Regions from separate parts of the Serratia sp. NPDC087055 genome, predicted to be linked through region 1. Evidence: predicted binding sites of a transcription regulator. Region 1 holds the regulator's gene; each other region holds the start of a gene.
What was found. Region 1 encodes PhoB, which activates phosphate uptake and scavenging genes when phosphate is short. Its sites were predicted from a motif close to CTGTCATAAAACTGNCNNAT; they were not measured.
Positions count from the first base shown of each region.

Region 1 (10,061 bases):
ACCAAACAGGGCAAGCCGCTGTGCACGTTGCTCGCCCAGAGCTTGTTCACCGTCCTGCCACTGTTGCTGCAGGCGCTGCTGTTGTAACAGGGCTTCTGCGAGGCTTTTCTCCAGCAGAATGAAACGCTCGTCCAGCCGCGCCTTGTCTTGCTGTGCCTGTTGCTGCTGTGTTTGCAGTGCGGCTAACTGGTCTTTGGCCTGCTGCACTGCGTGCGACGCTTGTTCGTGTTGCAACAGAGCGGCCTGACCCTGACGCTCTTCGTTGTCGCAGGTGGTTAGCCACTGGCACAGGCGATCGCTGTCCTGAAGGGTAAAGTCAAATGCCAGCGGCGCGGTCAAGCGTTGCCAGTTTTGCTGGTGCTCAACAACGTGCTGCTCATCTTGTGCGATGAGTTGCTGTTGGCGCTGTTGTTGTTCTTTCAGGCTTTCGCAACGGGTACGCAGTTCAGTACCCAGGGTGTACAAGGCCTCAGTTTTGATGCGCATCTCTGCCAGGCGCAATGCGGTCTCGGAAGGTTTTACCGTCTGATACTGCTCAATGGCCGGGTGATTACAAGAGCCACAGAGTGGACAGGGTTCGCCGGTTTGCAGGCGGGCGCGTTCGGCTTCCAGGCTGACAATGCGCTGTTCCAGTTCGAGGGTTTTTTCCACGTCCGACTGGTGTGCTTTTTGTTGTTTATATTGCTGTCGCGTCTCTTCGAGCTGTTTTTCATGTTCGCTGAGCTGCGTCTGACGGGCGGCAAACTCTTTACGTTGTTGCTCCAGACGTTCTCTGACCTGACTAAACAGCGAGGAGAGGGTGAATAACTGCTGGCGCACCGGGCGTAACTCGGCCAGCTCAGCCTGACGTTGACGCAGTGCTGCCAGGGGCGACTGGGCTTCCAGCGCATGTTGCTGTTGCTGCTGCGCCGTCAGCGCGGCGGTGAGGGCGTTAAGCTTTTCCTGATGCTGACCGGCCTGTGCGGTCAACTGGGTTCGCTGAACCTCGAGTTGTTCCAGCGCCGTTTTTTGCTGGGCATACTGCTGTGCGGCGCTATCGCACATCTGTTGCAGTTCGGTCTGCGTTTTCTGTAACTGGGCAATCCGGTTATCGAGCGGGACGACGTGATCGTCGATCAACCGCTGTTGTTCCTGCTGGTGTTCAACATGTGCCTGTAGTTGCACACGGGCTTGTTCCACAGCCTGTTGCAACGGTGCCATCTGGTCGAGCTGCTGCGCCTGCTGCTGCGTCAACTGGGCAATCTGCTGTTGTAGCGTCTGGTGATCGTGACGGCAGCGGTTACGTTCGTTAAGCAACGGCCGCAGTTTTTCTGCCGGTTCGCTGCGTGCCAGTTGCTGTAGTTGCGGTTCTGCTGCGGTTTGCTCTAGCTCCACCGTGTCCAGTTGGCGCTGATATGCCTGTTGTTTTTGCTGCGTTTGCTGCCAAAATTGCAACCAGTTCAACGCCTGCTGCTGCTGACGGGTTTGGTCGCTGAGGGTATTTTCTTGTGTCGCCAATTCAACTAACTGGTTTTCCAGCAGCTGTCGTTGTTCATCATTTAGCAGTTCAATACCGCTGGCGCGTTGATGCAGCGCGTCCAGTTCGACCTTGGCCTGTTTGTGCTGTTCGAAAACCCGCTCCGAAAGCTGGCCGTAGATCTCGGTGCCGGTTAGCTCTTCCAGCAGTTCGGCGCGATCATTGGCATCAGCGTTAAGGAAGGCGGCGAACTGGCCTTGGGACAGCATCATCGATTTGGTGAAGCGCCCGAAATCCAGCCCGGTAATTGCGGCGGTAAGATCCAGTTTGTCGCGCACTTTGTCCGCCAGGATCTTGCCATCTTCACGCAGTGCCAATTCGACTTTAGGAGCCTGCAGGTTACCGTCTGGCGCATTTTTGGCGCGGCGCTGGCTCCAGAATGCGCGATAACCGACACCTTTGACCTCAAACTCGACCTCTGCCAGCGACTCGGCGGTATGGCGTGTCATCAGCTCGTTTTGGCTCGGTGTGACATTCAGGCGCGGCGTCTGGTGGTACAGCGCCAGACAGATGGCGTCCAGCAGGGTGGTTTTACCTGCCCCGGTTGGCCCGGTGATGGCAAACAACCCATTGCTGGCAAAAGGCTCCGCAGTGAAGTCGATTTTCCATTCACCTTGCAGGGAGTTGAGATTTTTTAATCTCAGGCTGAGAATTTTCATTGGCTCGGCTCCTGATCTTGGTGCCTAACGGCTTCGACGACCTGCTGGAACATTTGACTCATGCGTTGCCGGCGATCATCGGCCATATCAGGTTCTTGCGCCAGACGACGTTCGAAGACGTCATTGACGCTCAGTTCGTTAAGCGTTTCTTTGTCCTGTTGTTCAATCGCCTGGCGGCGCTGTTCTTTACTGCGGCGCAGCAACACCACCTCTACGGGCAGTTGATCGGCCAGCAGTTGGATACGGCGCTGAATGTCGCTGAGATAATCCTGCGTAGCGACCTCGATATCCAACCACACCGGCAACTCACCTTGATAATCGGCGAACTGCCGTAATTGGTGCTCGATCTGCGCTAAATCACCCTTAATAAGCTGCATAGGTTGGAAGCTGGGAATGTCCAGCGTACTGACCTGTTGCAAAGTACCTGCGGAGAAATCCACCATGAACACGCTTTTTGCTTTGCCCAATTCGTCGAAACTGAGTGGGATCGGCGAACCGCTGTAGCGAATGTGCTCGGATTTTGCGACGTTCTGCGCACGGTGAATATGCCCCAAGGCGATGTAGTCGGCCGGTGGGAAAGCTTGCGCCGGGAAGGCATCCAGCGTGCCGATATAGATATCGCGCACGGAATCGGACGTGGTGACGCCAACCGTTGTCAGGTGGCCCGTGGCAACGATAGGCAGTGCCAGGCCGAGCGCGTCGCGGCGTGCACAGGCGGCGTGATAAAGCGTCTGGTAATGTTCTGCGATGGCCTCTTGCAGCGCCTGCTGTTTTTGCACGCCTGACTCACCGGCTCGGCTGGTAAGCAGATCTCGCGGGCGTAAGAACGGGATGGCGCACAGCACGGCGCCCGGTTGGCCGTCGCGTTGGTTCAGGACCACGATTTGCTGTTCGGTTTCAGCCTGCGCGTTGGCGATCACCGTCGTATTCAGGCAAGAAAGCAATTCACGCGACTCATTTAAGGTTGCCACGGAATCGTGGTTACCTCCCAGCACCACTAATTGGCAGCCGGTATGTTGCAGCTCTACCACGAAGCGGTTGTACAGTTCGCGGGCATAGCTGGGTGGCGAACCGGTATCGAACAGGTCCCCGGCGACGATCAGTGCATCCACCTGATGTTGCTCGATTTGGTCTATCAGCCAGCGCAGAAAAGCCTGGTGCTCGGCGGCACGGCTTTTGGTGAAAAAGTACTGGCCAAGATGCCAGTCAGAGGTGTGGATCAGGCGCATGACACTCCCGGGGCGATAAGCTAATGGCGGTGATTATAAAGGGCACCGCGGCGGCTGTCGTGACGGAATCATTATGACAACTGAATGATTTTTCTTTGACGTTGGAAATAATCGCTATGCTTACTGCCTATAACAGGGTGTTCTTTTCATAAAAGTGTCATAAAACTGACGCATAATGGCGCCCGCAGATAGCTAACACATTGGCAGGATTGACGATGGCAAGACGCATATTGGTGGTGGAAGACGAAGCGCCGATCCGTGAGATGGTGTGCTTTGTGTTGGAACAGAATGGTTACCAACCGTTGGAAGCCGAGGATTATGACAGTGCCGTGACACGCCTGTCTGAGCCGTTCCCTGATTTAGTGTTGCTCGACTGGATGTTACCCGGGGGGTCCGGCATTCAGTTTATCAAGCATATGAAGCGTGAAGCGCTAACCCGCGATATTCCGGTGATGATGCTGACAGCGCGTGGTGAAGAAGAAGACCGGGTTCGTGGTCTGGAAGTCGGTGCGGATGATTACATCACCAAACCTTTCTCGCCGAAGGAACTGGTGGCACGTATCAAGGCGGTAATGCGCCGTATTTCACCCATGGCAGTGGAAGAAGTGATTGAAATGCAAGGGCTGAGCCTGGACCCTTCCTCACACCGCGTGATGGCCAACGAGCAAGCGCTGGATATGGGGCCGACCGAGTTCAAGCTGTTGCACTTCTTTATGACCCACCCTGAGCGAGTTTATAGCCGCGAACAGTTGCTTAATCACGTCTGGGGCACTAACGTTTATGTGGAAGACCGCACCGTTGACGTGCATATCCGCCGACTCCGTAAGGCGTTAGAGACCACTGGTCATGACAAAATGGTTCAAACCGTTCGGGGCACAGGCTACCGATTCTCAACGCGCTACTGATCGCGCCGCGCTGGAGAATATGCCGTGTTAGAACGTCTATCCTGGAAGAGGCTGGCCCTGGAGCTGGCCCTTTTCTGCCTACCTGCCTTATTACTGGGGCTGATTTTCGGTTATCTGCCCTGGTTGCTGCTTGCCTCCGTGCTGGCTGCGCTGGTGTGGAACTTCTACAACCAACTTAAACTTTCTCACTGGCTGTGGGTTGACCGCAGCATGACACCGCCACCCGGGCGCTGGAGCTGGGAACCGCTGTTTTACGGCTTATACCAGATGCAACAGCGAAACCGTCGCCGACGTCGTGAGCTGGCGTTATTGATCAAACGTTTCCGCAGCGGCGCAGAGTCACTGCCCGATGCGGTGGTGATGACGACCGTTGAAGGTAACATCTTCTGGTGTAACGGGTTGGCGCAGCATCTGCTGGGTTTCCGTTGGCCTGAAGATAACGGCCAACACATCCTGAACCTGCTGCGTTATCCGGAATTCAGCCACTATCTGCAACAGCAGGAGTTCTCTCGACCGTTAACGCTGCAGTTGAACAATGAGCATTACGTTGAGTTTCGCGTGATGCCGTATTCAGAAGGGCAGCTGTTGATGGTTGCGCGTGACGTGACCCAAATGCGTCAGCTTGAAGGCGCCCGGCGCAACTTCTTTGCCAACGTCAGTCATGAGTTGCGCACTCCGCTGACGGTATTGCAGGGCTACCTGGAAATGATGAGCGACGAAGAGCTGGATGGTTCGCTGCGGGGCAAAGCGTTGGGCACCATGCAGGAACAGACTCGCCGCATGGATGGTCTGGTCAAGCAGCTGCTGACACTGTCGCGTATTGAAGCCGCGCCAAATGTAGAAATGAACGAGCGGGTCGATATTCCGTTGATGCTGCGAGTGCTGCAACGCGAAGCGCAGTCATTGAGCGGCGGGAACCATGAGATTACTTTCCGGGTGAACGAACAGCTTAAGGTTTTTGGCAACGACGACCAGTTGCGCAGTGCGGTATCCAACCTGGTGTATAACGCTGTGAATCACACGCCAAAGGGCACCAATATTGAGGTGAGCTGGCAACAAACGCCAAGCGGCGCGCAGTTCCAGGTCAGTGATAACGGGCCGGGCATCGCTGCAGAGCATATTCCACGTCTGACCGAACGTTTTTACCGCGTTGATAAGGCCCGTTCACGCCAGACTGGCGGCAGTGGGTTGGGGTTGGCGATCGTTAAGCATGCATTAAGTCATCATGACGCTCGACTGGAGATCCTCAGCGAACAGGGCATGGGTACCCGATTCATTTTTACCTTGCCTAACCGGTTGATTGTTCCCGCAGCTTTATCAGAGAATGCGGTGAAAAATTAACGCGCGAGAGGCTCAATGATCCGAATGACCCGAGGGCTACTGCTTTGCCTGGTGCTGTTGGCGAGTCGTGGCGCGCTGGCGCAGCCGGACGGCATGCTGTCCGGTAATTTGTCGAGCGTCGGTTCCGATACGCTGGCAAATCTCATGGCGCTGTGGGCGCAAGATTTCAGTCAGCATTATCCCAACGTTAATTTGCAGATCCAGGCCGCGGGGTCCTCTACTGCCCCCACCGCATTGGCGGCAGGGGCGGCGCAGCTTGGGCCGATGAGCCGACCGATGAAGGCGGCAGAGGTTTCGGCGTTCGAACACCGCTACGGTTATGCGCCGTTGGCGGTACCGGTCGCTGTCGATGCGCTGGTCGTGTTGGTCCATCAGGACAACCCTCTGCGTGGGCTTAACCTGCAGCAGCTTGACCGAATTTTTTCCGCCACTCTGCGCTGTGGTGAAAGCCAACCGTTGACGCGCTGGGGGGAACTGGGGCTGACCGGTGATTGGCAGCAGCGAGCCTTGCAACGTTTTGGGCGTAATTCTGCCTCCGGTACTTACGGCTATTTCAAGCTGCGTGCGCTGTGCGGCGGCGACTTTATGCCGCGCGTCAATGAATTGCCCGGTTCTGCCTCGGTGGTGCAGGCCGTTGCCGGTTCACTCAATAGCATTGGTTACGCCAGCATCGGTTTTCGTGCCAGTGGTGTGCGGCTACTGCCGTTGGCTGAGTCTGGTGAAAACTATATCACTCCCAATGATGCCAATGTACGCAATGGCAGTTACCCGCTGTCGCGCTACCTGTATATCTACATCAATAAAGCGCCCAACCAGCCGTTGGAGCCGCTGACCGCAGCCTTCCTCGATCGCGTACTGTCTGATACCGGGCAAGACCTGGTTAATCACGACGGTTATCTGCCGCTGCCCCCCGATACCCTGCATAAAACCCGATTGGCATTGGGCTTGAAATAAGTGCTCCAGAAACACGCATCATGATTTGGCGTTGCGCGGGCGGCGGCGAAGCGCCGCGTTTTGCAGCGGCTTGCACGCATGTTAAAGGTTGGCAGACAGCCGCAGTGGAATAAGCTGCAAAAACGTCATGAGCCTCTTTTGGCGGCTTTGATAAAGGCTGAAACCCGTTCATACCGCGCGGAAACTGAGTGTTTATTGGCGTTTTCGCGCGGACATTGGCTATAGGTTTCACGTTTTGTGAGATGGTTGCTCAAAAATGATACAAATCATGTATTGTATATTTATTGATAACCACTATGATCGACTGGTGCTTAAAGATTATCTGGTCGATAGCTCTGCTTTTTGTCATGCGCCTTGCCTTTCAACGCTATAAACGTTTAACTTAGGCCTCGTTGTCGGACTAAACCTCCATTTATAACTCTTAAAACTCTGCCCATCATCATGAGTGGTCACTTTCGAATAAGGACAAAACGCCGGAAAAAATGCGTTTTCTGCTCTTATTGGTCTCGCGATGAAATGGCAAGCCGGCAACCGGGTGGGGCATAACGCCACCACGATATCGGGCACTTTTTTTCATTTGAACAGGCAACACGACATCGTATGAGTCATCGTTTAACGTCAAAAGATATTATTGCATTGGGTTTTATGACCTTTGCCTTATTCGTCGGTGCTGGGAATATCATTTTCCCGCCGATGGTCGGTTTACAGTCCGGTGAACACGTCTGGACAGCAGCTATCGGCTTCCTGATTACCGCTGTCGGCCTACCGGTAATGACCGTGATTGCCTTGGCTCGTGTGGGTGGCGGCATTGACGCCCTGAGCACGCCAATTGGCCGTCGCGCGGGTTTGCTGCTGGCAACGGTCTGCTATCTGGCCGTCGGCCCACTGTTTGCTACGCCGCGCACCGCGACCGTTTCCTTCGAAGTGGGTATTGCACCCCTGACCGGTGATGGCGCCATGCCGTTGTTTATTTATAGCCTGGTGTATTTCGCACTGGTGATCGGCATTTCCCTGTATCCGGGCCGTCTGCTCGATACCGTGGGGCACGTGTTGGCACCGCTGAAAATTGTTGCGCTGGGTGCACTCGGCATTGCCGCGCTGGCCTGGCCTGCGGGTACGCCAATTCCGGCGACTGAGGTTTATCAGAACGTTCCGTTCTCTACCGGTTTCGTTAACGGCTATCTGACCATGGATACGCTGGGTGCGCTGGTATTCGGTATCGTTATCGTTAATGCCGCGCGTTCCCGTGGTGTTAAAGATGCCGGTCTGCTGACGCGTTATACCATTCTGGCCGGTTTGATCGCCGGTGTCGGCCTGACGCTGGTTTACCTGAGCCTGTTCAAACTGGGTTCCGGTAGCGGCGTGCTGGTTCCAGATGCCACCAACGGTGCGGTGATTCTGCATGCTTACGTGCAAAACACCTTCGGTGGGTTGGGCAGTTTCTTCCTGGCGGCCTTGATTTTCATCGCCTGTATGGTAACGGCAGTGGGCCTGACCTGCGCCTGTGCCGAGTTCTTCGCCCAGTACCTGCCGTTCTCCTATAAGACGCTGGTGTTTATCCTGGGGCTGTTCTCGATGCTGGTTTCAAACCTGGGCCTGAGCCATCTGATTCAGATCTCTATCCCGGTGCTGACCGCGATTTACCCGCCGTGTATCGTCCTGGTGGTGCTGAGCTTCACCCTGCGTTGGTGGCACAGCGCGCCGCGTATCATCGCGCCGGTGATGTTAGTCAGCCTGTTGTTTGGTATCCTTGACGCAGTGAAAGCGTCCACCTTCCAGTCTTTGCTGCCGAATTGGACGAATCACTTGCCACTGGCGGATCAGGGGTTGGCATGGTTGCCGCCGTCTCTGTTGATACTGGTGCTGGTCGCCATTTATGACCGGGTTTGTACGCGCACTGAAGTGACCGCGCACTCCTAATCTCCCGGCTAAATTTTGGGCCACGGACTTGTCCGTGGCTTTTTTACGTTTAAAAAACACGGGTTATTTTCATGCAACAACAGTCACCTGCCGCCCCCGCGGCCAATAAGCTAAAACGCGGTCTCAGTACGCGTCACATTCGCTTTATGGCTCTGGGTTCGGCTATCGGTACCGGTCTGTTCTACGGTTCGGCAGACGCCATTAAAATGGCAGGCCCGAGCGTTTTGCTGGCCTACCTGATTGGCGGTATCGTCGCCTTTATTATCATGCGCGCGCTGGGCGAGATGTCGGTCAACAACCCGCAGGCCAGTTCGTTTTCACGCTATGCGCAGGACTACCTTGGCCCTATGGCGGGGTATATCACGGGCTGGACCTACTGTTTCGAAATCCTGATTGTCGCCATTGCCGATGTGACCGCTTTCGGTATCTATATGGGCATTTGGTTCCCTGAGGTGCCGCATTGGATTTGGGTGCTTAGCGTGGTGCTGGTGATCGGCGCCATCAACCTGATGAGCGTGAAGGTCTTCGGTGAACTGGAGTTTTGGTTCTCGTTCTTTAAAGTGGCCACCATCATCATCATGATTGCTGCCGGTATCGGCATCATTATCTGGGGGATAGGCAACGGTGGGCAACCGACCGGGATCCATAACCTGTGGTCCAACGGCGGTTTCTTCAGCAACGGCTTTATGGGGATGATCCTCTCGCTGCAACTGGTGATGTTCGCCTACGGCGGTATCGAAATCATCGGCATTACCGCGGGCGAAGCCAAAGACCCGAAAACCTCGATTCCCAAGGCCATCAACTCGGTTCCGTGGCGTATCCTGGTGTTCTATGTCGGTACGTTATTTGTCATCATGTCGATCTACCCGTGGAATCAGGTGGGCACTAACGGCAGTCCGTTTGTACTGACTTTCCAACACATGGGTATTACCGTGGCGGCGGGTATTCTTAACTTTGTGGTGATCACCGCGTCGTTATCTGCAATTAACAGCGATGTGTTTGGTGTAGGCCGCATGTTGCACGGCATGGCCGAACAGGGCCACGCGCCGAAGATGTTCAGCAAGGTCTCTAAACGCGGCATTCCGTGGGTCACGGTTGTGGTGATGATGTTTGCGTTGCTGCTGGCGGTGTATCTGAACTACATCATGCCGGAAAATGTGTTCCTGGTGATCGCCTCACTGGCAACCTTCGCTACCGTTTGGGTGTGGATCATGATCTTGTTCTCTCAGATTGCTTTCCGCCGTAGCCTGAGTAAAGAACAGGTGAAGAACCTGGCCTTCCCGCTACGAGGCGGCGTGTTCACTTCCGTGGTGGCGATCATTTTCCTGGTGTTTATCATCGGTCTGATAGGTTACTTCCCAACGACCCGCGTGTCCCTGTATGCCGGTCTGGTATGGGTGGTGGTGCTGCTGGCGGGCTATTACTTCAAGGTTAATCGCCAGAAGAAATTGACGTTGCTGGCGCAACAGCAGGATTGAACATAAAGACACCGGCCTGGCGCCGAATGCTGGTCACTTAAGGTGTTTTTTTAGCGGGC
Region 1 covers NZ_JBJDOG010000001.1:2,715,186-2,725,246, reverse strand. The annotation lists gene sbcC (exonuclease subunit SbcC) at 1-2,175, opposite strand, end outside; gene sbcD (exonuclease subunit SbcD) at 2,172-3,404, opposite strand; gene phoB (phosphate response regulator transcription factor PhoB) at 3,620-4,309, shown strand; gene phoR (phosphate regulon sensor histidine kinase PhoR) at 4,334-5,650, shown strand; gene ACI2J2_RS12900 (PstS family phosphate ABC transporter substrate-binding protein) at 5,666-6,604, shown strand; gene brnQ (branched-chain amino acid transport system II carrier protein) at 7,205-8,524, shown strand; gene proY (proline-specific permease ProY) at 8,596-10,002, shown strand.

Region 2 (10,061 bases), on a different contig from region 1:
CGAGGATCGGTAACTGCGAGGCGATCGACTGGAAATTGCCGAGACTGAAGAAGCGCGATCCAAGCAGCCCGGCGAACAGCAGCGCCACAACGACAATGATCGCACTCTGCAGGCGGATGATCCGATCGTTCGGGATCAGGCGGGTTAACTGAGTCATGTCATAGCTCCTTGGCCAGCTTACGTTTTTCATTCCAGGCGGTGCTGCTGATGCTGATCAAAATGATCGCGCCGCTGAACACCTGGTGCCAATAGGCCGATACGCTGAGCAGCGTCAAACCGTTCTGCAGGAAAGCCAGCAGTACCACACCGAGCAGCGTGCCGGTCAGTGAACCGCGACCGCCCGTCATGCTGGTACCGCCCAGCACCACCGCCGCCAGCACCGTCAACTCAAAGCCGAGCAGGGAGTTGGGCGCCACCGACTGGGTGATCTGTGCCTGCACCACGGCGGCGATGCCTGCCAGAATGCCCATGTAGCCGTAAACGTAGAAATGCAACCGCAGCAGGTTTAGCCCCAGGCGCGACGCGGCATCGCGGTTGCCGCCCATGGCGAAGATCTGGCGACCAAGGCGAGTAAAGTTCATCAGCACGCCAGTGACGATAATCACCGCCAGCAGGCACAGTAGCGGCAGCGTCAGGCCATAGTCATAGCCGTCACTCCCCTGGAACGAAAACCAGCTGATGCCATCCATAAACCAGTTGGGGAAACCGTATAACCAGGTACCCTTGGTGGCATACACCAACAGGCCGTAGAACAGGTTCAGTGTGGCAATGGTGATGATGATCGCCGGCACCTTCAGCCAGTAAACCAGAAAACCGTTCACCAGGCCCAGCAGCAAGCCGACGCCGATCGCCAGGCCAAAGGCCAATGGGAAGCCGCCGCCGTGCTGAATCACCCAACTGGCCATCACATACTGGGCGATGGCGGTGATGGCCGGGAACGAAATATCGATACCCCCGGCAATCAACACCACGAAAAGGCCGCAGGCGAGGATGCCGAGAATGGCATAGCTGGTGGCAACATCGGTCAGGTTGCCCAGCGTCAGAAATTCGCTGGTGCTGACGCTCAGGCCAATGGCCAGCAGTAACACCAACAAGCCAAGGTAAAACTCGTGCCGGCCAGCCAGGCGGGCCAGTAATGACTTATCCATTCACCACCTCGGCGATCTGTTGTTCGGTACTCTGGTGCGGCGAAAATTCGGCGATCAGCTCGCCTTTACGCATCACCATCACCCGATGGCTGTTGTAGTAGGCTTCTGGGATCTCATCGCAGATCATCAGTACGGCCATGCCGAGTGCGGCCAGATCTTTGGCGATCTGGTAGATCCCCTCTTTGTTAGCGATATCGACCCCCACGGTGGGGGAATCGAGGATCAAAATCTTCGGTTTGGTCGCGACCCACTTGGCGATAGCGATGCGTTGGGCATTGCCGCCTGACAGGGTTTTGACCGGCAACGCGCTGTCGGAAACTTTAATGTTCAGATCGCGGATCAGCCGATTGACCAACTCGGTGGCTTTGGCGTGATCCAGCAGCCCGAGTGAGGTGTGCAATTGATCAAACACCGTGACGATGGTGTTGTCGTAGATCGACTGATCCATGATCAGCCCTTGCGTCAGGCGATCCTCAGACACATAGCCGATCCCATGACGTACAGCTTCGCGGTTGTTATGCAGTTGCACCGGCTGGCCGCCTATCCTGATTTCACCGCTGTCGGGACGCGTCATGCCGAAGAGGCTAAGGCACAGCTCGGTACGGCCCGCGCCAAGTAACCCGACGATCGAGACGATCTCGCCGCCGTGGAGTGACAGATTAATCGCCTGATATTTTCCTTGCCGGCTCAGGTTGCGAACCTCAAGCAAGGGGGCGCCGTCGGTCGGTGGCAGCGCGGGCAGTTGGCTGTAGTGGAAGCGTTGGCCGGTCATCAGGAACGCCAGCTCATGGCTGTCCAGCTGGCTTGCCGGGTAAGTGCCGACCAGCTTACCGTCGCGCATTACGCTGATACGGTCGGCGACTTCCATCACTTCGTCCAGTCGGTGGCTGACAAACACCACGCAGATGCCTGCTGCTTTCAGCTCGTTAACGACCCGCAGCAGGCCGTCGACCTCTTGGCGTGTGAGTGAGGCAGTGGGTTCATCCATGATCACCAGCCGTGCTTCGGCGGCAATGGCGCGGCAAATCGCCACCAGTTGGCGGTCGGCAATCGACAGTTTTTCGACTTTCGCGTCGGGATCGATATGCACGCCGACGCGTGCCATGGCGTCCAGTGCCGTCTGGCGCATAACCCGTTTTCGCACCCAGAAATGGCCGCCCGGCAGATAACGGTGAATGGCGATATTTTCCGCCACGGTCAGGTTGGGGAATAAAGACAGATCTTGATAAATCACCTGAATACCGTAATAGCCAGACAACTGCGGTGTCAGGGAATGAAAGAGTTTTCCTTCCAACGAAATATTGGCGCCTTTTTCCGGCTGATAAACGCCGGAAATAATTTTAATTATGGTGCTTTTGCCACAGCCATTTTGTCCGGCCAGGCAGTGCACTTCGCCAATATTTAGCGTCAGGTTGATCTGGTCCAATGCCAGCACCCCTGGGAATTTTTTACTGATATTCTCCAGGGTAATAAATGCGGAGGATGTAGCCATAGCGTTAACCTGTGCAGGTTTTTATTATTGTCGGGCGCGGTAGGCTGCGCACCGACGTTATTTAATAACTTTCCCGGTGTGGCGTAATATTACTGAAAATTAAAATCCTAGTGATTTGGCATTATCTTTAGTCACTTCAAGAATTTTATTAAACCGAATCACTTTCTTATCCATATCGACGTCGGCTTTACCCAACCCTTCGATCGACAAGTCTTTCGTCACTTCTTTGCCCTGTAACAACCGATCGGCGACCGTCACCAGCGCATAACCCGCGTCTTTCGGGTCCCACAGCAGCGCTTTCTTGATGTCACCGCGTACCAGGTAAGGTGCAGCCTGTGCCGGCATGGCAATACCGACTACGGCAATCTTGTCCTTGGCGCGCTTCTTGGCGACTGCCTGGCCGGCACCGATCGGGCCGAGAGAGCCGAAACCGATAATGCCTTTCATCTGCGGGTAGGTTTTCATCAAATCCAGCGTGGTGGCGTAGGATTTATCGATGCTTTCCGCCACCGGCAGGCGCGAAGTGACCTCGAACATGTCCGGGTATTTGGCTTTCTGGTACTTGATGGCGGAATCCGCCCACGCGTTGTGCAACGGCACGGTCAGTGACCCGACATAAATGGCATAACCGCCTTTGCCGCCCATGTCTTTTGCCAGCTCATCGACGTTGGCCTGTGCATACTTCTCGCTGTCGATGGTTTCAATGTCCCACTGGCCAATCTGCTGATCCGGTGATTCATGCGTCAGCACCACGATGCCTTTTTCACGTGCCTTCTTCAGCACCGGCTCCAGTACCTTGGCGTCGTTGGGTACGACGATGATGGCGTTAACGTTCTTGGCGATCAGGTCTTCAATCACTTTGACCTGTGCGGCAGGATCTGGGGTAGAAGGCCCGGTCTGATAGGCATTCACATCGAGCTTTTTCGCCGCGTCATTGACGCCGACTTCCATACGGTTAAACCAGGGAATGCCGGTCACTTTGGCGACCACGGCAATCTCGTACTTTTCAGCCGCTAAGGCAGGTGTTGTCGATAACATGCACGCAGAAACCACACATGCATTTAATAATGCGAGGTTAAATTTCATTCGCTGTACCTTTTTTATCTGTAGGGGTGGTTTTATTCCACCGGAGCAGATTACAAAGGAATGGAAGAGGGCGCGTAACGAGAGTTAGGGAAGTGTGATCTACACACATTTAGGTAAAATTATGACGGTTTTAATGTTAATTAAATGTTTAATAATTTGGGGGTGGTAATTTTACCACGTAAAAACACCATAAAATTAACAATTAATTAAACTAAGAATAACAAATAAGAAACAAAATGAGTGTCGATGCGGGGGTGTTGAGGGGGTAAAAACGCCGGCCTGGGGGCCGGCATTGAAGCATTTATCTGTTGTGTGAACAAGATCACCTTACGGCGATGTTAGAGCACGCCCTGTGCCAGCATGGCGTCGGCGACTTTGACGAATCCAGCGATATTGGCGCCGTGTACGTAGTGGGTTTGCTTCCCTTCACCGCCATATTCCACACAGGATTGATGAATATCCGCCATGATATGTTGTAAACGTACATCCACTTTCTCCGCCCGCCAGCCAATGCGTGCGGCATTCTGCGCCATCTCTAAACCAGACGTCGCCACGCCACCGGCGTTGGCGGCCTTGCCTGGCGCAAACAGCACGCCGGCGTCCAGGAATGCATCGGTTGCCTGAATGGTGGTTGGCATATTGGCGCCCTCAGCCACGGCTTTCACGCCGTTGCGGATCAGCATCTGCGCGGCGTCCAGATCCAGCTCATTTTGGGTGGCGCAAGGTAGGGCGATATCCACCGGCACGCTCCACGGCTGCTGACCGGCCAGATACGTCAGACCGCGCTCGCGGGCGTAATCTTCCACCCGGCCATAGCGCTGGTTCTTGATCTCCGCCAAATGGGCCAGTTTTTCGGTAGTGAAACCGGCCTCATCGACCAACGTGCCACCGGAGTCTGACACGGTGATCACACGTGCATCCAGCTCCAGCGCCTTCTCAATGGTGTACTGCGCCACGTTACCTGAACCGGAAACGGCGACTCGCATGCCTTCAAAACCTAGCCCATGGCGTTGCAGCATAGCGTCGGTAAAGTACACCAACCCATAGCCGGTAGCCTCTGGGCGAATCAGACTGCCGCCAAATGACAGCCCTTTGCCGGTAAACACGCAGGCAGTGTTGTTGGACAGTTTTTTCATCATGCCGCTCATAAAGCCGACCTCCCGGCCGCCAACGCCGATATCCCCGGCAGGCACGTCGGTATCTGGCCCCAGATGGCGATACAGCTCTGTCATCAGTGCTTGGCAGAAACGCATGATCTCTGCCTGGCTTTTGCCTTTGGGATCAAAGTCCGAACCGCCTTTTCCGCCGCCCATTGGCAGGGTGGTCAGCGCATTTTTAAACGTCTGCTCAAAGCCAAGGAATTTCAGAATCGACAAATTCACCGATGGGTGGAAGCGCATACCGCCTTTGTAGGGGCCGATGGCGGAGTTGAACTGCACGCGCCAGGCACGGTTGACCTGCACCTGGCCGCGATCGTCTACCCAACTGACGCGGAACTGGATGGTGCGTTCTGGCTCCACCAAGCGTTCCAGCAGTGCATATTCGCGATAGCGCGGGTTGCGCTCGATAAACGGCCACAGCGAGGTGAAAACCTCTCTGACTGCCTGCAAATATTCCGGCTGATGGGGATTATGCTGTTGTAACGAAGACAGGAATGATTCTACCGATGAAGCATTTTCCATGGATAACTCCTTTTTACCCTTCGTCTTCCACACTACAGCGTGGTTGGCTTCCCGCCCTCACCCCAGCCACTTGATATAGCCAAGTTCTTGGGGATTCATGCGTTTGCCGCCTGGCTGTAACCTGTAAGCGATTGGGTATAGCGTGATTTTTCCCCCATTATTTTTATAAATATGGGTATGGATAACCTCTGGGGGAGGATGTTGTGTCTTTAGCGACTATATCACTGGAGGGCGGTTGATTATCAAGCGATTAATGATGACGGCGGAACAAAAAACGCCCGCGAAAGCGGGCGTAGGCTAATTATGTTAGTGGCGCTTACTTAGTCTTCGGCTTTTTCGTCTTCGTCACGCAACGGCACAATCAGCATGTCGATGTGCACGGTGTTGATCAACTGACGTGCGGAGGACATCAGCTTGCTCCAGAAATCCTGATGGTGGCCACAGAGTACCAGGTCCATATCGTATTTCTTGATGGCATCGACCAGCACCTGCGCCAAATCGCCACTGCCGCTCAGGGTTTCAGTAATTGGATAGCCGGCATTTTGTGACAACTCGGTCAACGCGTGGTGCGTTTCTTCCGAGATACGTTTCTGCATGTCGCCGAGATTAACGTCGATCAGGCCGGTGTACAGGTCGGAATAGTTAACATCTACGTGGATCAGGGAAACTTTGGCGTTGTACGGACGCGCCATAGATACGGCTTTTTCCACCAGGATTTTGCTCTCTGGTGATAGGTCTACCGCGATCAGAATGTGTTTGTAAGCCATGAGAATACTCCTTCCATATAATGCCGATTAAAAGGTTAGCAGGCATTCAGCGTACCAGCCTGGCGCTTCAGGTTTACCTGCATTTTATCATTCAGATAACGTAATGATATGTTGGGGCGATCACACTGCATCGCATCAAAAAATCTCTTTATCTCTACTCAGTCAGTTGTACACCCACCAGGCAGGAAATCCTATCGCCTATAGGGCTACGTGAAGGTTGACCGATTGAAATATAAGCATTCTTGAACAGAGTATAGCCCTAAATACCCCTTTGGGCAGAAGAAAAGACCGTCAGCGTCTGTCAGGGCGGTTATGAGTTATAACCCATCGGCAGATGACAAAATGGCGGGTTGCGGTAAATTTTATCTACTGCTCAGGCCAGTTTGTGTTTCGTTAACCTACAATAATGACTATGGGCCTTATCATTTCCCCTCTGAGCTAAAGCTGCGCGATAGGTATCCGCATGGCGATAGGCTGTCTCCAGAGGCGGTGGGTTATGCGCGGCCTGTGCGGTGACAAGGGGATCGGAGCGGTAGGCTCCAGCAGTAATGCGTGTATAGAGGTAGGGCAGTTGGACCCGGCGGAGCGCCGTGGATAACAACGCCTTGAGGAGGCAATCATGATCAGTACCGTCGCGCTGTTTTGGGCTCTGTGTGTGGTGTGTGTGTTAAACATGGTGCGGTATTACTCTTCTCTGCGTGCGCTGCTGGTGGTTCTGCGCGGCTGCGACCCGCTGCTGTACCAATATGTCGACGGCGGCGGCTTCTTTACCGCTCATGGCCAGCCGAGCAAACAGATAAGGTTGGTGCGCTATATCTTCTCGCAGCGCTATGTCGAGCATCATGATCCGGAATTTATTCGCCGCTGTGAGCGGGTGCGCGGGCAGTTTATGTTGACGTCCGCCCTGAGCGGGCTGGTGTTTATCAGCCTTATCGCGCTGATGATCTGGTATTAAGGCCGTTTGTTTTCCGCGTAGCAGACAAAGAAAAGGCGGCCACCAGGGCCGCCTTTCTCATGGAGCAAACTGCTTAGATCAGCTTAAGTGCCAACCAATACAGTGAACCGGAAAGCAGTATCGAGATCGGCAAGGTCAGTAACCAGGCCAACAGGATGTTCTTCACGGTTTTGCTTTGCACGCCGCCGCCGTCCACGATCATCGTCCCGGCAACCGCCGAAGAGAGTACGTGGGTAGTGGACACGGGCATGCCGGTATAGCTGGCAACACCAATCGACAAGGCTGCGGTCATCTGAGCCGACACGCCCTGGGCGTAAGTCATGCCTTTTTTACCGATTTTCTCGCCAATGGTGGTCGCCACACGCTGCCAACCCACCATGGTGCCGAGTGACAACGCCAGAGCAACCGCGACGATAATCCAGATCGGTGCATACTCAACGGTTTGCAGCAGATCTTGACGCAGGTTTTTCAGGAAACGTTGGTCCTGGCTTGAGGTTTCAGGCAGCTTAGCGATCTTGTCTGCAGTATCCGTTACGCACATCAGCAGGCGACGCAGATGGCTGCGCTGATCTACCGTCAGTTGATCGTAACTTTGCAGGTTGTTCAGCAAGCCGGAAGCAAGCTGAATCGCCGGCATAGCGCGGGCACTGTCACAGTGGAACTCGGCGGGTTTATCCGACGATACGTCCTCGTCCGGGCTTGGCACCAACGGAGTGAGAGCGACCACGTGCGACAAGGCATCACCGTGCTGTTGGTAATATTGCTGCAGGTGGGCAACGGCATCACGTGTACGGGTGATGTCATAGCCGGTTGCATTCATATTGAGCACGAAGCCCGCTGGCGCCACGCCGATCAGCACCAGCATAATCAGGCCGATACCTTTCTGGCCGTCGTTAGCGCCATGCGAGAAGCTGACGCCAATAGCCGACAGGATCAATGCGATGCGCGTCCAGAACGGCGGCTTACGTTTGCCGTCGACCTTTTCACGTTCCGCAGGGGTCATGTGGATACGCTGGCGTTTCTTGGTGCCACTCCAATAGCGGCGCAAGGCAAACACCATCAACCCGGCGACCATCATGCCGACCAGCGGCGAGATGAGCAATGACAGGAAAATACCAATCATTTTCGGGACGTTAAGCGCATCCACCACCGAAGTGTGTGTCATCAGTGCGTTGGTCAAACCCACACCAATAATTGCGCCAATCAGCGTATGGGAGCTGGAGGCCGGCAGACCGAAATACCAGGTGCCGAGGTTCCAGATGATAGCCGCCAGCAGCATGGAGAACACCATGGCTAATCCGTGTGCTGAACTGACGTTCAACAACAGATCTGTTGGCAACAGATGAACAATGGCGTAAGCAACACTCAAACCGCCGAGCATAACGCCAAGAAAGTTAAACAAACCAGCCATCACGACCGCAAGTTGCGAGCGCATGGCACGGGTATAGATTACTGTAGCAACCGCATTGGCCGTGTCATGAAAACCATTGATGGCTTCATAAAACAACACGAACAACAATGCGAGAATTAACATCAGGCCGGTATGGAAATCCAGGCCAGCGAACAAATGCAGCATAAGCGTTACGCCAGTTTGTGGACATGAACGCCGCGCATTATCAGTGACAACCGGGGCCGGGGAAAAGGAAAATATGACGTTTTTTTGATTTAGATATGACGAAACGATGGCACCGATATGACAAAGATATGAAATATCAGCGCGTTATGCTGTCTGGCTCGTTGTAATATTTTCTTACTATGGCGTTGCCGGCGTCATGGCTTTACAATCTGCCGCCGTAAAGTTGCCGGTTACCGGTGGCGAAACGGCGTAATATGGCGGCCTTTTGTCGCGATTGTGGTTTTTACACCCAAAATAATTGGAGCTGCAGCTTCAAGTATGCAGGGGATATTCAGAGAGGCGCAGGTGGAACAGTTTGATGTCGTGGTAATAGGTGCGGGCGCAGCGGGTATGTTTTGCGCGGCTCAGGCAGGGCAACTGGGTTGCCGGGTGCTGCTGCTCGACAACGGCAAAAAACCGGGGCGTAAAATCCTGATGTCCGGCGGCGGGCGCTGTAACTTTACCAATATGTACACGGAACCGGCCGCTTACCTGTCGAATAACCCACATTTCTGTAAGTCGGCATTGGCGCGTTACACCCAGTGGGATTTTATCGATCTGATCAACCGCTATGGCATCGCCTATCACGAGAAAACGCTGGGGCAACTGTTCTGCGATGACTCGGCACAGCAAGTGGTCGAACTGCTGGTCAAAGAATGTGAGTTGGGCCAGGTGACGACCCGTCTGCGCAGCGAAGTGCTGAGCGTGGAAAAAACCGCGGATGGCTTCGAGTTGACGCTGAATGGCGATAAAGTAAGTGCTCGCTCACTTGTAGTGGCCAGCGGCGGTCTGTCGATGCCGGGCCTGGGCGCTTCACCCTTTGGCTACAAGTTGGCCGAACAGTTTGGCCTGAAGGTGCTGCCAACGCGCGCCGCGCTGGTGCCTTTCACGCTGCATAAACCGCTGCTGGAGCACCTACAGACCTTGTCCGGTGTGTCTGTGCCGGCGGTGATCACCGCAGAAAACGGCGTCAGCTTCCGAGAAAGCATTCTGTTTACCCATCGCGGCCTGTCTGGCCCGGCGGTACTGCAGCTGTCCAGCTACTGGCAACCTGGTGAGTTTGTGAGCGTTAACTTACTTCCTGCGCTTGATTTAGCGGGCTTCCTCAATGAGCAACGTCAGGCTCATCCTAACCAAAGCCTGAAGAATACCCTGGCGCTGCACCTGCCAAAGCGCTTGGTGGAGTGTTTACAGACGTTGGGGCAACTGCCGGAAGCCACGCTCAAACAGCTAAACCCGACGCAGCAGGCTGCGCTGGTGGAAACATTACAAAACTGGCGTGTACAGCCTAACGGCACCGAAGGTTATCGCACGGC
Region 2 covers NZ_JBJDOG010000006.1:80,952-91,012, forward strand. The annotation lists gene ACI2J2_RS21295 (ABC transporter permease) at 1-157, opposite strand, end outside; gene ACI2J2_RS21300 (ABC transporter permease) at 159-1,148, opposite strand; gene ACI2J2_RS21305 (sugar ABC transporter ATP-binding protein) at 1,141-2,640, opposite strand; gene ACI2J2_RS21310 (autoinducer 2 ABC transporter substrate-binding protein) at 2,740-3,726, opposite strand; gene gdhA (NADP-specific glutamate dehydrogenase) at 4,065-5,408, opposite strand; gene uspA (universal stress protein UspA) at 5,729-6,175, opposite strand; gene uspB (universal stress protein UspB) at 6,795-7,130, shown strand; gene pitA (inorganic phosphate transporter PitA) at 7,204-8,706, opposite strand; gene ACI2J2_RS21335 (NAD(P)/FAD-dependent oxidoreductase) at 9,052-10,061, shown strand, end outside.
Region 2: the regulator PhoB is predicted to act here: its motif matches at 8,712-8,731, upstream of pitA (inorganic phosphate transporter PitA).

Region 3 (10,061 bases), on a different contig from region 1:
ATTATCTGGGGCGTGACCTTCCTGGCGATGCTGGCGCTGACGATGTTTATTCGCTATTCACGTATGGGCCGCGCCTGTCGTGCCTGCGCCGAGGATTTGAAGATGGCCAGCTTGCTGGGCATCAACACCGACCGGGTGATCTCACTGACCTTCGTTATCGGTGCGGTAATGGCAGCGGTCGCCGGTGTACTGCTCGGGCAATTCTACGGGGTGATTAACCCCTATATCGGCTTTATGGCCGGTATGAAAGCCTTTACCGCGGCAGTGCTGGGCGGTATCGGCAGCATCCCCGGCGCGATGATTGGGGGTTTGGTTCTGGGCGTGGCGGAAGCGCTGACTTCGGCTTACCTGAGCACTGAATATAAAGACGTGGTGTCATTTGCGCTGCTGATTGTCGTGTTGTTGATCATGCCAACCGGCATCCTTGGACGTCCGGAGGTTGAGAAGGTATGAAACTCAATCTGCTCAATGCGTTGATCGCCACTCTGGTGCTGTTTGTGATGGCTTCATTCCTGATGGGAATGCAGCTGAGCCTCGAGGGTACCAAACTGGTGGTGCATGGCGCGGCGGAAGTCCGTTGGATGTGGATCGGTATCGGCTGCGTCATCGTGTTTTTCTTCCAGTTGCTGCGCCCGCTGATGCAGCACGGGCTGAAAAAAATCTCAGGCCCGTCATTCGTATTACCGAGCTTTGACGGTACGACGGCACGCCAGAAACTGCTGGCGGCAGCGATTATTGTCGCTGCGGTTGCTTGGCCGTTTTTGGTGTCGCGCGGCACGGTGGATATTGCCACGCTGACGCTGATCTACGTGATGCTGGGGTTGGGGCTGAATGTGGTGGTTGGGCTATCCGGCTTACTGGTGCTGGGCTACGGTGGTTTCTACGCCATAGGCGCCTACACCTATGCGCTGTTGAACCATTACTATGGCCTCGGCTTTTGGGAAAGCCTGCCGCTGGCGGGCATTGTTACCGCTATCTTTGGTTTCCTGCTCGGCTTCCCGGTGCTGCGTTTGCGTGGAGACTACCTGGCGATTGTGACGCTGGGCTTCGGTGAAATCGTGCGTATCCTGTTGTTGAACAACACCGAGATCACCGGCGGGCCTAACGGCATCAGCCAGATCCCGAAACCGACCTTCTTTGGGCTGGAGTTCAACCGCAGCGTGCGTGATGGCGGTTGGGATACCTTCCACAACTTCTTTGGCCTGAAATACGATCCGAGCGATCGCATCGTGTTCCTGTATCTGGTGGCACTGCTGCTGGTGGTGCTGACGCTGTTTGTGATTAACCGGCTGCTGCGCATGCCGCTAGGGCGCGCCTGGGAAGCCCTGCGTGAAGACGAAATCGCTTGCCGCTCATTGGGCCTCAGCCCGACCAAAATCAAGCTGACCGCCTTTACCATCAGCGCCGCCTTCGCCGGTTTTGCCGGTACGCTGTTTGCCGCGCGTCAGGGCTTTGTCAGCCCGGAATCCTTTACCTTCGTCGAGTCGGCCTTTGTATTGGCGATCGTGGTATTGGGCGGCATGGGGTCGCAGTTTGCTGTGATCCTGGCGGCGATTCTGCTGGTTGTGTCGCGCGAATTGATGCGGGATCTTAACGAATACAGCATGTTGCTGCTGGGTGCCCTGATGGTGTTGATGATGATTTGGCGGCCGCAGGGGCTGCTGCCGATGAAGCGGCCACAGTTAAAACTGAAGACGGCGGATATCCACGCAGGTAAGGGGGAGCAAGCATGAGCATGCAACCTTTACTGAAGGTCGAAGGGTTGTCGATGCGTTTCGGCGGCTTATTGGCGGTCAATAACGTGGCGCTGGAGCTCAATGAAGGCGAGATTGTTTCGCTCATCGGCCCGAATGGCGCGGGTAAAACCACGGTGTTTAACTGCCTGACCGGTTTCTACCGCCCGACCGGCGGCACCATCAAACTGCGCGAACGCCATCTGGAAGGGTTACCTGGCCAGACGATTGCCCGTATGGGCGTAGTGCGAACTTTCCAGCACGTGCGGCTGTTCCGTGAAATGACCGTGATTGAAAACCTGTTAGTTGCACAGCATCAACATCTGAAAAGCGGCGTTTTCGCCGGGCTGTTGAAAACCCCGGCCTTTCGCCGCGCCGAAGCCGACGCGCTGGAACGTGCCTCGGTGTGGCTGCAACGGGTTGGCCTGTTAGAGATGGCTAACCGGTCTGCAGGTAACCTGGCGTACGGCCAACAACGTCGCTTGGAGATTGCGCGCTGCATGGTTACACGGCCGGAGTTGCTGATGCTGGATGAGCCGGCGGCGGGTCTGAACCCGAAGGAAACCGACGAGTTGGATCACCTGATTATCGAACTGCGTCATCAGCATAAGGTCTCGGTGTTGCTGATTGAACACGATATGAAGTTGGTGATGGGCATTTCCGATCGCATCTACGTGGTAAACCAGGGTACGCCGCTGGCACAGGGCACTCCGGCAGAAATTCGTAACAACCCGGACGTGATCCGGGCGTATTTGGGGGAAGCTTAATGTTGTCATTTAATCAGGTGTCCGCCCATTACGGCAAAATCCAGGCGTTGCATCAGGTTAGCCTGAACATCAATCAGGGTGAGATTGTCACCCTGATTGGCGCGAACGGTGCCGGTAAAACCACGTTACTCGGCACGCTGTGCGGTGAACCGCGTGCCAGCGAGGGGAGTATCACTTTTCTCGATCAGGACATTACCCAGTGGCAAACGTCGCGCATCATGCGTGAGGCCGTGGCGATTGTGCCTGAAGGGCGGCGGGTGTTTTCGCGCATGACCGTGGAAGAGAATCTGGCGATGGGCGGTTTCTTTGCCGATCGTCATCAGTATCAGCAGCGAATTGAACGGGTATTCAGCCTGTTCCCGCGCCTGTTGGAGCGCCGTACTCAGCGCTCTGGCACCATGTCCGGCGGTGAACAGCAGATGTTGGCGATTGGTCGTGCGCTGATGAGCCAGCCGAAGTTACTGTTGCTCGATGAACCCTCTCTGGGGTTGGCGCCGATCATCATTCAGCAGATTTTTGACATTATTCAGCAACTGCGCGAAGAGGGTATGACGATCTTCCTGGTGGAGCAAAACGCCAATCAGGCGCTGAAATTGGCCGATCGTGGTTATGTACTGGAAAACGGGCGCGTGGTGTTGGAAGATACGGGAGCCGCATTGTTAGCAAACGAAGCAGTTAGGTCGGCGTATCTGGGCGGTTGAAATACCCGTCAAAGCCGTAGGGGACGAATATATTCGTCCCGAGTGATTCGGGCGCAATATACAGCGCCCCTACAAAGTTTTTAACGATTACGAGAAGAAGAAATGAACACAGAAGGGTTACTCGCGCAGCGCATCGTAAAAGTAAAAAGCTCGGCAATTCGTGAATTGCTCAAGCACAGTAAGATGGAAAATGTCATTTCGCTGGCGGGCGGCATCCCCTCTGATGCCCTGTTTGATTTCGAAGGGTTGAGTATCGCAACCCATCAGGCAATCACTGAGCAACCGAAGAGTGCCTTCCAGTATGGCTTGACCGAAGGTAGCCCAGTGCTGCGCGAGCGTATCTGTGCGCTGTGCGCCCAGCGCGGTGTTTCTGCTACCGCCGACGAAGTGATGGTGACTGCGGGTTCCCAGCAGGCGCTGGATCTGGTGATGCGTGCCATCGTTAACCCAGGCGACGTGTTTGTGGTGGAGCGCCCGACGTATCTGGCGGCATTGCAGACGCTGGAACTGGCAGAGGCCAACATCATGTCGGTGTCATCCGACAGTGATGGCATGGTGGTTGAAGAACTGGCAGAACTGCTCAAGACACAGCGCATTAAAGGTGTGTATGTTGTGCCTAATTTCGGCAACCCAAGCGGCATTACGCTGAGTGCACCGCGCCGCGAGCTGTTAGTGAAGCTGGCGGCCGAGCACAACTTCCTGATTATTGAGGATGACCCGTACGGTGAGCTGCGTTTCACCGACGAGCGTAACGCCACCTTGCACCAGGTTTCCCAACAGCTGCTGGGCCATACCGATAATATTATCTACACCTCGACCTTCTCCAAGATCCTGGCACCGGGCTTGCGTTTGGGTTGGGCGATTTTGCCGCCGTTTTTGCTGCATAAAGTGGCGATCATCAAGCAGGCGGCAGATCTGCATGCCAGTGCGTTGTCACAGAGCATTGTAGAATGTTATCTGGGACTGGATCGTTTACCGGCGCAGATCGAAAAGATCCGTGCGGCGTACAAGCAAAAAGGTGAGATCCTGGCTGGCCTGGTGGAGAAAGAGTTGGGCGAGCATATCAGCTTCGATATGCCGAAAGGCGGAATGTTCCTGTGGGCACGTTTCCGTCAGCCGTTCAACGCCACCGAATGGCTGAAAACCACTCTGCAACAGGGCGTGGTATTTGTGCCAGGAGAATACTTCTTCTCTGACAACCCGGACCGTTCGACTTTCCGCCTGTCGTTTGCCACGGCCACTGAACAGCAGATGCAAGAAGCTGTAGCCCGCCTGCGTCGCTCACTGTAATTCCCGCGGCGGCGGGGGAGTATTCCCTGCCGCTGACATCAAACCGCAACCTGCACTTCACCCTCTCGTCACATTACTGTCATCTCACGGTTATTTTTCTGTCATTCGAACATGGCATGTTAGCTTCCGAACAAAAAACTGATTCTTTTCGCTCACGCGCTTATTGCCCCAATAGATTTCACGTTGCAGCAAGGCGGCAACCGCCATAATTCCCTGGAGCTTACAGAGGTAAGTGACAGGAGTGATGAAGGGAAGCCAACGCAGCGGCAACTGGAAAGATGCAGGGGATACACCAGCTTTTTTCAGGAGTTAGGCATGCTCACCTACGCTATTCGCAAAACTACGCTGTGCGTCGCGTTGACCCTGGCGGTCAGCACTCATGCACTGGCGGCGACCGAAATCCCGTTCTGGCATTCGATGGAAGGCGAACTGGGTAAAGAAGTGGACTCCCTGGCGGACCGCTTTAACCAATCGCATCCCGACGTCAAAATTGTTCCGGTTTATAAAGGTAACTACGAACAGAACCTGGCGGCGGGCATCGCAGCCTATCGCTCTGGTAAAGCGCCGGCGATTTTGCAGGTGTATGAGGTGGGCACGGCAACCATGATGGCCAGTAAGGCGATCAAGCCAGTGTATGAAGTGTTTAAAGATGCCGGTATCAATTTTGATGAGTCGGTGTTCGTGCCGACGGTGGCAGGTTATTACACCGACAACAAGAGCGGTCACCTGCTGTCTCAGCCGTTCAATAGCTCTACCCCGGTACTGTATTACAACAAAGATGCCTTCAAAAAGGCTGGCCTGAACCCGGACCAGCCACCAAAAACGTGGCAAGAGCTGGCTGCGGATACCGCTAAACTGCGTGAAGCCGGTATGAAGTGCGGCTACGCGAGTGGCTGGCAGGGTTGGATCCAACTCGAGAACTTCAGTGCCTGGCACGGTGTGCCGTTCGCCACGGAAAATAACGGGTTCGGTGGCACCAGCGCTCAGTTGACGTTCAACAAACCGCTTCAGGTCAAGCATATCCAACTGCTGGAAGACATGAACAAGAAGGGTGATTTCACCTACTTTGGCCGTAAAGACGAATCTACCGAGAAGTTCTACAGCGGTGATTGCGCCATTACTACCGCCTCCTCCGGTTCGCTGGCAGATATTAAGCACTACGCCAAATTTAACTACGGTGTAGGCATGATGCCTTATGACGCTGATGCCAAAAATGCACCACAGAACGCCATCATTGGTGGCGCGAGTTTGTGGGTGATGAACGGCAAAGATGCCGCTACTTACAAGGGTGTCGCTGAATTCCTGCAGTATCTGGCCCAACCGGAAATCGCTGCCGAATGGCATCAGAAAACCGGTTATCTGCCGATCACAACCGCAGCGTACGACCTGACCAAGCAACAGGGCTTCTATGAGAAGAACCCTGGGGCTGATGTAGCAACGCGTCAGATGCTGAACAAGCCGCCATTGCCGTTCACCAAGGGCCTGCGTCTGGGTAACATGCCGCAGATCCGTACCGTCGTGGATGAAGAGCTGGAAAGCGTGTGGACCGGCAAGAAAACGCCACAACAGGCGCTGGATGCCGCTGTGCAGCGTGGTGATGTCCTGCTGCGCCGTTTCGAGTCTCAGACTAAGTAATAACGGCTACTGCGTTTCGCCATTCTGGGATTGGGCAGTGCTCGCTTTCCTCGTGGACGTTGTGTCCGCTCCGGAAGCCGTGCGCTGTCCGTACCCAGACTGGCTTTGCTCGCGACGCCATGGGCCGAGTCGTCCGTCTTTTGTCTTCATGAGTCCCTGATTATGAGCTCACATCGTCCCGGTTTCGGCTGTAGCTGGTTGCCCTATGTATTGGTGCTGCCGCAGCTGTTGATTACCGCAATCTTCTTCCTGTGGCCTGCCGGTGAGGCGCTGTGGTATTCAGTGCAAAGCCTCGATCCGTTTGGTCTGTCCAGCCAGTTTGTCGGGCTGGATAACTTTACTCAGTTGTTCCACGACCCGTACTACCTCGATTCGTTTTATACCACGCTGATTTTCAGTTTCCTGGTCGCAGGTATCGGGCTGGTGGTGTCGTTGTTCTTCGCCGCGTTGGTGGATTATGTGCTGCGCGGCAGCCGGATTTACCGGACGCTGATGATTTTGCCTTATGCCGTGGCCCCTGCGGTGGCGGCGGTGCTGTGGATCTTCCTGTTTAACCCGGGTCTGGGGTTGATTACCCACTTCCTCAATGGGGTGGGCTACAACTGGAACCATGCGCAGAACAGCGGACAAGCGATGTTCTTGGTGGTGCTGGCGTCGGTATGGCAGCAAATCAGCTATAACTTTCTGTTTTTCCTGGCGGCGTTACAGTCCATTCCGCGCTCTCTGGTCGAAGCGGCAGCCATTGACGGTGCTGGCCCGGTACGTCGTTTCTTCAACCTGGTATTGCCGTTGATCACGCCGGTGAGCTTTTTCCTGCTGGTCGTGAACCTGGTGTATGCCTTCTTCGATACCTTCCCGGTGATCGATGCCGCGACTGGCGGCGGGCCGGTACAGTCCACGACCACGTTGATCTACAAGATCTACCGCGAAGGCTTTGCGGGCCTGGATCTGTCCAGCTCAGCGGCGCAGTCGGTGATCCTGATGCTGTTGGTGATTGGTCTGACGGTGATCCAGTTCCGTTTTGTCGAACGTAAGGTGCGTTACCAATGATTGAGAACCGACGCGGGCTGGATATCTTCAGCCACGTAATGCTGATTATCGGCGTGCTGGTGGTGTTGTTCCCGCTGTACGTGGCCTTTGTCGCCGCTACGTTGGACGATAAAGAGGTGTTTCAAGTGCCGATGACCCTTATCCCGGGGGGGCATCTGTGGGAAAACATCAGCAACATTTGGCAGGGCGGTGTGGGCAACCTTAAGGTGCCGTTTTCGCTGCTGTTGCTCAATAGCGTGATCATGGCGTTGGCCATCACCTTCGGCAAAATTGTGGTGTCGGTGCTGTCGGCCTACGCCATCGTGTATTTCCGTTTCCCGCTACGCAGCCTGTTTTTCTGGCTGATATTCCTCACCCTGATGCTGCCGGTGGAAGTGCGCATTTTCCCAACGGTAGAGGTGATCTCCAACCTCAACCTATTGGACAGCTACACCGGCCTGACGCTGCCGCTGATGGCATCTGCGACGGCCACCTTCCTGCTGCGACAATTCTTTATGACGCTACCGGACGAGCTGCTGGAAGCCGCGCGTATTGATGGCGCTGGGCCGATGCGCTTCTTTTGGGACATCGTACTGCCTCTGTCGAAGACCAACCTGGCGGCGTTGTTTGTCATTACCTTTATCTACGGCTGGAACCAGTACCTGTGGCCGATCCTGATCACCAGCGATGCCTCAATGGGTACTGCGGTGGCGGGCATCAAAAGCATGATCTCCACCTCTGGTGCCCCGACCCAGTGGAATCAGGTTATGGCGGCGATGATTCTGACTTTAATCCCACCGTTGGCGGTGGTTCTTCTGATGCAGCGCTGGTTTGTGCGCGGTCTCGTCGACAGCGAGAAGTAATGAGAGAAATGTTCACATGGCAGGTTTAAAACTACAGGCAGTCACCAAATCCTACGACGGAAAAACGCCGGTGATTAAGCAGATCGATCTCGACGTGGCGGACGGTGAATTTATCGTGATGGTCGGTCCGTCCGGCTGCGGTAAATCGACGCTATTGCGCATGGTCGCCGGGTTGGAACGTACCACCAGCGGCGATATTTACATCGACAGCCAGCGCGTGACGGATATGGAGCCCAAAGATCGCGGCATCGCGATGGTGTTCCAAAACTACGCGCTGTATCCACACATGAGCGTGTATGACAACATGGCCTATGGCCTGAAAATTCGCGGTTTTGGCAAACAGCATATCCAACAACGGGTCGAAGACGCGGCACGTATTTTGGAGCTGGAGCCGCTGTTGCAACGCAAACCGCGTGAGCTTTCCGGTGGCCAGCGTCAACGGGTGGCCATGGGGCGCGCTATCGTGCGTGAGCCCGCGGTGTTTCTGTTTGATGAGCCATTGTCTAACCTGGATGCCAAACTGCGCGTGCAGATGCGTCTGGAATTGCAGCAATTGCATCGCCGACTGAAAACCACCAGCCTGTACGTGACGCACGATCAGGTGGAAGCGATGACGCTGGCGCAGCGGGTGATTGTGATGAACAAAGGCGTGGCGGAGCAAATTGGTACACCGAGCGAGGTTTATCAGCGCCCGGCATCGTTGTTTGTCGCCAGTTTTATTGGGTCACCGGCCATGAACCTGTTGCCCGGAACGTTGAGCGCTGACGGCAGCCAGCTGCGGTTGGCGGATGGCATGATGCTGAAATTACCGCAGGCAAAAGCACAGTGGGGGGGACGCCAGTTGACGCTCGGCATCCGCCCGGAGCATATTCAACTGGCCCCTGATGAACAGGGTGGCGTGCCCTTGACGATGCAAACGCTGGAGCTGTTGGGGGCGGACAATTTGGCTCATGGGCAGTGGGGCGGGCACGGTGTGATCGCCCGGCTTTCGCATGAGGCTATGCCGGCAGCGGGCAGCACGCTATATTTGCATCTGCCTGCACAGGCGCTGCACTTTTTTGATACCGATAGCGGATTACGGATGGAACAATGACCACAGCCTGGCCTTATCCACATATTGTCGCCCATCGCGGCGGCGGTTCTCTGGCGCCGGAAAATACCCTCGCGGCGATCGACGTTGGCGCGCGTCACGGCCACAAAATGATTGAGTTCGACGCGAAGCTGGCGCAGGACGGGCAAATTTTTCTCTTGCATGACGACACCCTGGATCGCACCAGCAACGGCTGGGGTGTGGCGGGTGAGTTACCTTGGGACAAGCTGGTTCAACTCGATGCAGGCAACTGGTATAACTCCGCCTACAAGGGCGAACGTTTGCCTTTGTTGTCTGAGGTGGCTGAACGCTGTTTGCAGCATGGCATGATGGCGAACATTGAAATCAAACCCACTACCGGCAGTGACGACGAAACAGGTCGGGTGGTGGCGCTGGCAGCACGCCTGCTGTGGCAGGGGCAGACCGATCCTTTGCTCTCTTCGTTCTCGGTTGAAGCGCTTGAGGCGGCACAGCGCACCGTACCGGAATTGCCGCGTGGTTTGTTGCTGGATGAGTGGGATGACAACTGGCAAGCGCTGACACAACGGTTGGGTTGTGTGTCATTACACATCAACCATAAAGAGCTGACTGCCGAACGCGTTGCGGCACTGAAAGCCGCAGGCTTGCGCATTCTGGTTTATACCGTTAACCAGCCGGCGCGTGCGCGCCTGCTGTTGAACTGGGGCGTTGATTGCATTTGTACTGACCGGATCGATTTAATCGGGCCTGATTTTCCAAACGGTTAACCTCTGTTGACAGGCGTCGGCAGCGGCGCCTGGGGTACCGAAGGTGTGGTGCGATCGAACGGGTTGCGCGGTTGGTTACCATTTGGCAGCAGTTGGCCACCGTTCGGCGATTTTCGCAGCAATTGTTGTTGGTTGTTGTCAAATTGCCGCTGTTGCTGCAAACGGCGCTGATCCAACTGCTGGTTATTCAGCATACGCTGTTGTTGT
Region 3 covers NZ_JBJDOG010000004.1:29,654-39,714, reverse strand. The annotation lists gene livH (high-affinity branched-chain amino acid ABC transporter permease LivH) at 1-453, shown strand, start outside; gene ACI2J2_RS18380 (high-affinity branched-chain amino acid ABC transporter permease LivM) at 450-1,733, shown strand; gene livG (high-affinity branched-chain amino acid ABC transporter ATP-binding protein LivG) at 1,730-2,500, shown strand; gene livF (high-affinity branched-chain amino acid ABC transporter ATP-binding protein LivF) at 2,500-3,201, shown strand; gene ACI2J2_RS18365 (PLP-dependent aminotransferase family protein) at 3,304-4,491, shown strand; gene ugpB (sn-glycerol-3-phosphate ABC transporter substrate-binding protein UgpB) at 4,807-6,126, shown strand; gene ugpA (sn-glycerol-3-phosphate ABC transporter permease UgpA) at 6,289-7,176, shown strand; gene ugpE (sn-glycerol-3-phosphate ABC transporter permease UgpE) at 7,173-8,018, shown strand; gene ACI2J2_RS18345 (sn-glycerol-3-phosphate import ATP-binding protein UgpC) at 8,035-9,111, shown strand; gene ugpQ (glycerophosphodiester phosphodiesterase) at 9,108-9,854, shown strand; gene ACI2J2_RS18335 (hypothetical protein) at 9,851-10,061, opposite strand, start outside.
Region 3: the regulator PhoB is predicted to act here: its motif matches at 4,557-4,576, upstream of ugpB (sn-glycerol-3-phosphate ABC transporter substrate-binding protein UgpB).